One region of the Geodermatophilus sp. Leaf369 genome, then DNA from elsewhere that is predicted to be linked to it. Evidence: riboswitches for the same ligand, from Rfam matches in the RefSeq annotation. Region 1 holds a riboswitch; the other holds the start of a gene.

What was found. Region 1 has a riboswitch for S-adenosylmethionine ahead of ASG36_RS10385 (amino acid ABC transporter permease). Riboswitches for the same ligand answer to the same signal wherever they lie in the genome.
Region 2: linked by a shared signal. The riboswitch ahead of ASG36_RS18515 (hypothetical protein) and the one ahead of ASG36_RS10385 (amino acid ABC transporter permease) in region 1 are both predicted to bind S-adenosylmethionine.

Annotation. Positions count from the first base shown of each region.
Region 1 covers NZ_LMQA01000002.1:324,036-328,225, forward strand. Annotated here, with positions in the region: gene ASG36_RS10375 (ABC transporter substrate-binding protein) at 1-27, opposite strand, end outside; gene ASG36_RS10380 (amino acid ABC transporter ATP-binding protein) at 105-884, opposite strand; gene ASG36_RS10385 (amino acid ABC transporter permease) at 881-1,876, opposite strand; SAM riboswitch class IV at 2,122-2,233, opposite strand; gene ASG36_RS10390 (FAD/NAD(P)-binding domain-containing protein) at 2,446-4,190, shown strand, end outside.
Region 2 covers NZ_LMQA01000004.1:450,708-454,897, forward strand. Annotated here, with positions in the region: gene ASG36_RS18500 (bifunctional diguanylate cyclase/phosphodiesterase) at 1-778, opposite strand, end outside; gene ASG36_RS18505 (D-2-hydroxyacid dehydrogenase family protein) at 854-1,801, opposite strand; gene ASG36_RS18510 (hypothetical protein) at 1,822-2,118, opposite strand; gene ASG36_RS18515 (hypothetical protein) at 2,185-2,586, opposite strand; SAM riboswitch class IV at 2,619-2,735, opposite strand; gene ASG36_RS18520 (hypothetical protein) at 2,826-3,266, shown strand; gene ASG36_RS22065 (antitoxin) at 3,309-3,554, shown strand; gene ASG36_RS18530 (hypothetical protein) at 3,538-4,190, opposite strand, start outside.

The DNA.
Region 1 (4,190 bases):
GGTGCTGCGTCGCAGGTGTGCAGTCACGGGGGGTTCTTCCTCTTCGGGGCGTGCTTCTACGACGGACGGCGCGGGCGCGCCGTCCGGGACCTGGGGGGGTGGGGCTACAGGACCTTGGCCAGGAAGGCCTTGGTCCGTTCGTGCTGCGGGTCGTCGAGGACCTGCGCGGGGGTGCCCTGCTCGACGACGCGGCCCTCGTCCATGAAGACGATCTGGTCGGCGGCCTGGCGGGCGAAGCCGATCTCGTGGGTGACCACGATCATCGTGGTGCCGGTGCGGGCCAGGTCGGCGATGACGGCGAGCACCTCGCCGACCAGCTCGGGGTCCAGCGCCGAGGTGGGCTCGTCGAAGAGCAGCACCGCGGGCTTCATGGCCAGCGCCCGGGCGATGGCGACCCGCTGCTGCTGCCCGCCGGAGAGCTGCCGGGGGTGTGCGTCGGCCTTGTCGGCCAGCCCGACCCGGGCCAGCAGCTCCCGTGCCTCGGCCTCCACCTCGCGCCGGTCCCGGCCCTGCGCCGAGACCGGGGCCTCGGTGACGTTCTGCAGCGCGGTGAGGTGCGGGAAGAGGTTGAAGGACTGGAAGACAAAGCCGAACCGGGTGCGCTGGCGCAGCAGGTCCTTCTCCTTGAGCTCGTGCAGCTTGTCGCCCTTCCGGCGGTAGCCGACGAGTTCGCCGTCCAGGGCGACGAAGCCCCGGTCCACGGTCTCCAGGTGGTTGATCGACCGCAGCAGGGTCGACTTGCCCGACCCCGAGGGCCCGAGGACGACGGTCACGCTGCCCGGTTCGACCACGAGGTCGACGCCGTGCAGCACCTCGTTCGTGCCGAAGGACTTGTGCACCCCGTGCACCTCGACGCGACCGGGACGGGTCTCGACGGCGGTCATCGGGTCACCGGGTCCTGGCCGGAGGTCGCGGCGGCACCGGTGGGGCGTACCCGGGAGATGCCCGCGGTGAGGTTGCCGCGCAGCCGTTGCAGGGGTGTCGGTGGCAGCGTGCGGACGGCGCCCTTGGCGTAGTACCGCTCCACGTAGTACTGGATGACGGTGACCACCGTGGTGAGCACGATGTACCAGATCGCGGCCACGACGAGCATCGGGAGCACCCGCTGGGTGCGGCCGTAGATGACGCTGACGGTGTAGAACAGCTCGCCCAGGGCCAGCACGTAGACGATCGAGGTGCCCTTGAACAGGCCGATGATCTCGTTGACCGCGGTGGGCACGATGGTGCGCATCGCCTGCGGCAGCACGATCTTGGTGGACTGCCGGCGGCGCGGGATGCCGAGGCTGGCAGCGGCCTCGTGCTGGCCCTGGTCGACCGAGAGGATGCCGGCCCGCACGATCTCGGCGGAGTAGGCGGCCTGGTGCAGGCCCAGGCCCAGGATCGCGGCGCCGAACTTGTCGATCAGCGACAGCGTCTCGAAGCTGGCGAACGACGGTCCGAACGGGATGCCCAGGTCGATGGTCTGGTACAGGTAGGCGAGGTTGTACCAGAGCAGCAGCTGCAGGATCAGCGGCACGGACCGGAAGATCCAGGTGTACCCCCAGCTCACCGACCGCAGCAGCGGCGAGCGCGACAGCCGCATGAGCGCCAGCACCGTGCCCAGGGCGAACCCGAGCACCGCGGTGATCAGGGTGAGCTGGATCGTCGTCCAGACCCCGCGGACGATCGAGACCTCGCCGAGGTAGGCCAGGACGACGTCCCACTCCCACCGCGGGTTGGTGATCAGCGAGTTCAGCACCATCGCCAGCAGCACCGCGACCACGGCGGTGGCCGCCCAGCGGCCGGGGTTCCTCGCCTTGACCACCGTGAACCGGTCGTAGGGCGTGCCCGCGGGTGGGACGGCGGACTCCGACGGGCGGGTCTGCAGGGCGGTCATCGCGGGCCTCTGGCGTCGAGCAGGAGGGGTCGGGACATGGGGGAGCTCCAGGAGAGGGGTCGTCCGAGGTCCCCGGGCAGAGGCCGGGGGAGGGGGGCGCGGTCGGGTCAGCGACAGAGCGCGCTGTCGGTGCGGACCAGGTCGATGACCGGCCGCCCGACCAGGAGGAGCGCAGGACGCCCCGCGGACCGCAGGGCGGTCGAGTGCTGGGCCATGTCGTCTCCTCGTCCCCCGCCGACGAGGCGGGGCTGCGCTTGCGACAGTCGATCGCCGTCGCCAGGTCGTCACCCGGGGCACCCCACCGCAGCGGAGGGTTGCCGACCAGCGAGCCGGGGCTTGCAGCTGGTACTCAGGACCTGCGGAGAAGTTAGGACCTCGAACGCTCAGTCGTCAAATCCGATCGACTTGGTGGAGAATGGATCCGTCCGCCCGCCCCGGAGAGGAGGTCCCCGTGCCCGACCAGCCGCTCGTCCGTCGTCGGCACGTCGACCTCCGGCGCACCGGCAGCGCGCTCTGTCGACCTGCCTGAGCCTGCGCCCACCGCCCGTCTCCAGCTCCGGAGCACCCCTGTGACCAGCACGTCCTCCCTCACCGTCGCCCTCGTCGGGGCCGGCCCCACCGCCCTCGGCGTGCTCGAGCGGCTCCTCGCCCACGCCGACGGCCGCCGCCTCGACGTGCACCTGGTCGACCCGTTCCCGCCGGGTGCCGGTCGGGTCTGGCGGACCGACCAGTCCGACCTGTTGTGGGCCAACTCACTGGTGCGCGACGTGACCGTGCTGCCCGACGACTCGGTGACGGTGCCCGAGCGGGTGGTGACGTCGGCCACGGTGTGGGAGTGGGCCGAGCAGGTGGGGGTCGGGCTGCCCGGTCCGGTCGGCGAGCTCGCCCGGCGGCTCACCTCGGACACCTTCCCCCCGCGCACTCTGGTCAGCGCCTACCTGTCCTGGGTGCTCGACTCCCTGGCCGCCGTGCCGGGGCTGGCCCTGCACCGGCACGCCACCCGGGTCGTCGACCTCGTCGAGCACCCGCACGGTGTGGAGCTGCGGCTCGAGGACGGCGGGACGCTGCGCGCGGACACCGTCGTGCTCGCCCAGGGGCACCTGGACCGCACGGCCACCGACGAGGAGACCGCCCTCGGCGCCGCCGCCGCCGCGGCCGGACTGACCCACGTGCCGACCGCGTACACCGCCGACCTCGACCTCTCGGTGCTCCAGCCGGGGGAGGACGTGCTGGTGCGCGGCGCCGGGCTGGCCTTCGTCGACCTGGTCACGCTGCTCACCGGGGGTCGCGGCGGGGTGCACGAGCGGGACGCCGACGGCCGGCTGGTCTACCGCCCGTCGGGTGCCGAGCCGGTGCTGCACGTGGGCTCCCGCCGGGGCACCCCCTACAAGGCCAAGCTGGGCTACCCGTGGGCCGGCCCGCCGGTGCCGCTGCGGTTCTTCACCCCCGACGCGCTCACCGCGCGCTTCGGCGACCGGCAGCTGGACCTGCGCGCCGACCTCGGACCGGTGATCGCCCGGGAGCTGGGCTGGGCGCACCACACCGAGCTGTTCCGGGCCCACCCGGAGCGGGTCGCGATGCCGTGGGCGGAGTTCGCCGAGGCGTACGCGGCCACCGACGACCTGACCGAGCTGGTCGCCGCCGCCGTCCCCGACCCCGCCGACCGGTTCGACCTCGCTCGGCTGGACCGGCCGTTGGCCGGCGCGCGGTTCTCCTCCGACGAGGAGCTCCAGGAGTGGGTGCGCGGCTACGTCCGCGCCGACCTCGCCCGCGCCGCCGACCCCGCACACAGCGCCGACCAGGCGGTGTTCACCGCGCTGCTGTTCTGCCACGGGACCATCGCCGGGCTGGTGCGGGCCGGCCGGCTGACCCCCCGCTCGGAGCGGGAGGACGTCAGCGGCTGGTGGATGAACCTGTTCAGCCACCTCGCCAGCGGCCCGCCGTCCCCGCGGCTGGAGGAGCTCCTCGCGCTGTCCGAGGCCGGCCTCGTCCGGTTCACCGGCGCCGACACCGTCGTGGGTCTGGAGGACGGCCGCTGGGTCGCCCGCTCGTCGAGCACCGACACGGTGACGACGGCGACCGCGCTGGTCGAGGCCCGAGTGCCGGCCGTCGACGTCGGGCGCACCACCGACCCGCTGCTGCGTGCGCTGCTGGCGCGCGGGGTGGCCGCGGAGCAGGCCGGCTCGGGCCGGCTGCACGTGGACGCCGGGTTCCGGCTGGTGTCCGCGCAGGGCGTTCCTTCGACGCGGGTGTCAGCGGTCGGGTTCTGGACGTCGGGGGCGCAGGTCGCCGCCTTCGCCCGGCCGGGCACGAA
Region 2 (4,190 bases), on a different contig from region 1:
CCAGGCCCGGGAGCAGCAGCGCGAACTCGTCGCCGCCGTGCCGGGCCAGCACCGCTCCCGCCGGCAGTGCTGCGCTCCACGCCTCGGCGACCTGGCGGAGCACCTGGTCCCCGGCCTCGTGGCCCTGGGTGTCGTTGACCGCCTTGAACCCGTCCAGGTCCAGCAGCGCGGCCGACATCCGGACGTCGCCCCCCGCGTTCGTCAGCAGTTCCTGCATCGCCTGGTCGAAGCCGCGGCGGTTCCTCAGGTCGGTGAGTGGGTCACGACTGGCCCCCGAGGCGCGCAGCACCAGGCTGCGGGTGACCGTGCCCAGCGCGACGACCACCGCCTGGAGGGCCAACGCGGTGGGCAGGGCGACGTCGCCCTGCACGTGGAGGGAGAGTGTCGCGGCCACCAGGGCGCCCACCAGGTAGGCGGTGCCGACGACGAGGCTGAAGAACAGGTAGCCGACCACGACCACGAACGACATCAACGCGGCGACCACCAGCGCACTGGCCGCGTCCGGCGCCAGCACGACGGCGACGGCGATCAGGACCACCGCGGAGCTGATCGCGACGTGGAAGGCCCAGCGCGGCCAGCCCCGCGCCCACCGGTGGACGACGACCGCGCAGGCGAAGGCCGTGGCGGACAGCGTCAGGAGTGCGACCTCCTGGGCGCCGCGGGTGTCCGCGCCCCAGGTGATGAGCAGTCCGGCCAGCCCGCCGACGACGTAGAAGACGGCGATGGTGCCCGCCATCGCCCGGGGCGTGGCGACCTCGGGCGTGCGGAGCAGCTTCACCGACCCATTTCAGCACCGATCCGGTTCCGCGCCGGGGATGTCAGCGCGGTTCCCCCGGCAGGGTGACGACTGTCGCTACAGCACCCGCACGGGCGCGCCCGACAGCCAGGCCGCGACGTCGGCGACGGCGTCGCGCCAGAAGACCTCGTAGGTGCGCTCGGTGACGTAGCCCAGGTGCGGGGTGAGGACGGCGCGGCGCAGCTCGCGCAGCGGGGAGTCCACCGGCAGCGGCTCGGTGTCGTAGACGTCGAGACCGGCGCCGTGGATCGACCCGTCCCGGAGTGCCGCGACGAGGGCGGCCTCGTCGACGATCGGCCCGCGGCTGGTGTTGACCAGGATCGCGGTCGGCTTCATCAGCGCCAGCTCGGGTGCACCGAGGAGCCCACGGGTGCGGTCGGAGAGCTTGAGGTGGATCGAGACGACGTCCGCCGTGCGCAGCAGCTCGTCCCGCTCGACCCGGCGGACGCCGACCTCGGCGGCGCGATCGTCGGTGAGGTTCTGGCTCCACGCGACGACGTTCATGCCGAAGGCCTGCCCGACCCGGGCGACCGCCGAGCCGAGGTTGCCCAGCCCGATGACGCCGAGGGTGGCGCCGGCGAGGTCGCGGCCGACGGTGTGCTGCCAGCCGCCGGCCCGCATCGAGGCGTCCTCGACCGGGACGTTGCGGGCGACGGCGAGGATCAGCGCCCAGGTCATCTCGGCAGTGGCCGGCCCGTGCGCGCCGGTGCCGGTCACCGCGACGCCGAGATCTCTCGCCGCGTCGAGGTCGATGGCGGCGTTGGCCGCGCCGGTGGTGACCAGCAGGCGGAGGTCGGTGAGCCGCTCGAGCACCTCGCGGGGGAAGGCGGTGCGCTCACGCATGGCGACGACGACGTCGAAGCCGCGGAGCCTCGCCACGAGGGCGTCGGGATCAGCGACGTGGTCGGCGAACGCGACCACCTCTGCCTCGACTGGCAGCGTCGACCAGTCGGCGAAGCGGGCGGCGGCGGACTGGTGGTCGTCGAGGAGCGCGATGCGGTGCACGTGCTCCGGTCTACTCCCGGTCAGCCCCAGCTGCCTGCCCGGGCCGCCGCGGTGTTGGGGTCCTCGTCGACCAGCCGCCACCAGTGACCCCCGACCACGGACTCCTCGTCGCCGTCCTCCCCCGGGTCACCCCGGCGGACGGCGACGCCCATCGACGTGACCACCAGTGCCGCGAGCCCGCAGAACAGCCAGACCGTCGCGATCCCGGCCAGCGCGGGCACGAAGCCGCCGACCAGCAGCGGCGTGAGCACGCCGAAGAGCAGCAGGCGGGGCGAGACGGGGTCGTCTGAGGTGCGGTCGTCGGCGGTGCGGTCCACGGGGTCGGCTCCTGTCGGGGTGGTTCCGCTCGCATCGGCTCGTGGCCGGTGGTTGTTGAGGCGGTCTCACCCGTCGGCGGGAGAGCAGGGGCTGGCTCCCTCACCCGGGAGCCGCACGGAGAACGCGGCCCGGTGGCCTTCGTCGGGCAGGTCGAGCAGCAGCAGGTGGTGCCGCCGGTCCAGGTGCGCGACCGGCCCGTGCCGGCGGACGAGGGCAGCCACCCGCGGGGCGTCGTGGGTGCGGACGCGGAGCAGTTGGTCGCCCGCCGCCACGACCGCGGATTCCCGGTCGACGTCCATCACGACGACGATTTCGCGGGTCTGCGCCTCAGCAGACAACCGGACCTGGATGTGGTGCGGACGGTGACCGGGGGCCTGCCGTGCGCAGTCGGCGAACGACGGCAGGTGCCGCGGGACGGCTGTGTACGGCGGCTCGAAGCGGTCGCCGCGGTGGGTGTCATCAGGCATGGGAGCCCTCTCGCCCGGGGGCGCCGTCGGGCGCCCCACCCTTGCCGACCGCGGACGCGGTCGACCCGGTCTTCTCCCGGAGGCACCTTGTGCGGAGCGAGGTTGCCGGGACAGCAAGCCGGGAGGCTGTGCGCTGTCCGCTCTGGACCTGTTTCTCAGCCTAGGACGGGGGTCCGACAGAAACGCACCCTGTGGACAAGATCATCGCGGTGGCCGCCGTTCGCGCGAGGCTGCCGGGCATGACGACACCGCCGCTGCCCACCGTCCCCGTGACCACCGACGCCGAGCTGACCGAGCGCTGGAAGGGACTGCTCACCCTGGGCGGCCAGCCCGTCCGTCGCTCGCTCTTCCTGACGTGGCTGCGAGCCGACGGCACGATGGTCCCGCTGTGCGTCCCGGTCGAGGACCTCGACGCCGAGCCCGACCGACTGGCCATCGGCAACCTGGTCCAGCTGCACGACGTCGTGGCCGAGTCCGAAGGCGCCGACCGCACCGAGCTGCACCTGGCCATGTGCCTGGAACGTCGCGGCCCGGCCGGGCTGTCCCCCGGCGACGACGCGTGGGTGTCCGCGCTGGAGTCGGTGCTGCGCCATCGGGACGGGCTGGACTGCAGCCTGCACGTGGGGAACGGGCACACGGTGGTGGTCGTGATGCCCCGTCGGTCCTGGCCAGCTGCGTGACGCGTGCCTGCCGAGTCGGTCGTGGGCCCGGAGAATGTCGGGATGGCGACCCTGCACCTGACGAACGTCCCGGAGCACGTCGTCGCGGCGTTGGAGGCGATCGCTGCGGCCGAGCAGACGACGGTGAACGCGGTTGCCGTGCGTGAGCTCGCCGCTGTGCCCGAGCCGACCGGGAGCGCCCGCCTGCTGGTGGCGCTGCCGGACACGGGGCTCTCGGCTCAGGTGCTGCTGGGCGCGATCGCCGACGGCCGACGTCCAGCCGGTGAGGGGCTCAGGTCGGCGGAGTGAGGTAGCGCTGGTGGAAGTCCCGGATCCACCGTCCCGGGGTCGTTCCGGCGATGACAGCACCCACCTCCTCCAGGGTCCTCCGCTCGTAGGTGAGTGCGTCCGACAGGAGCTCGCGGTAGCGCACGTCGGCCGAGACGACCGCCGGGTTGGTGGCGGGTGCCAGGACGACGAACCTCGTCGCGGCCACACGGTCCGGGGCGTCGCCGACCATGGACAGGGCCAGCAGGTGGTCCAGCCACAGCTGGCGCAGCGGCAGGGCACGCAGTGCGGGTGCCTCGGGGTCGGTGAAGACCCCGGACTCTCGGGCGACCTCGCCGTACCGGTCCGACCGGGGTGGACCGGGATCCTGGGTCAGGTCTTCGTGGTACTTCACCTCGATGCCCACGCACGTCGGTCGCCCGGCGGCGTCGACGGCCCGAATGGCGACGTCGAACGCCGAGCGGTTCCCCAGGAACCGGTCGTCCCCTCGACCCGGGGACCACTCAAACTCGATCGTCGTCACGGTGCGCACGAGGTCCGGCCACAGCAGGCGGCACACCGACGTCGCCAGGTCCAGGTCGGCGGCCAGCTCGGCGAACAGGTTGAACGCCAACGGCTGCGACGACAGCATGTTCTCGTAGACACGGGGTGCGCTGA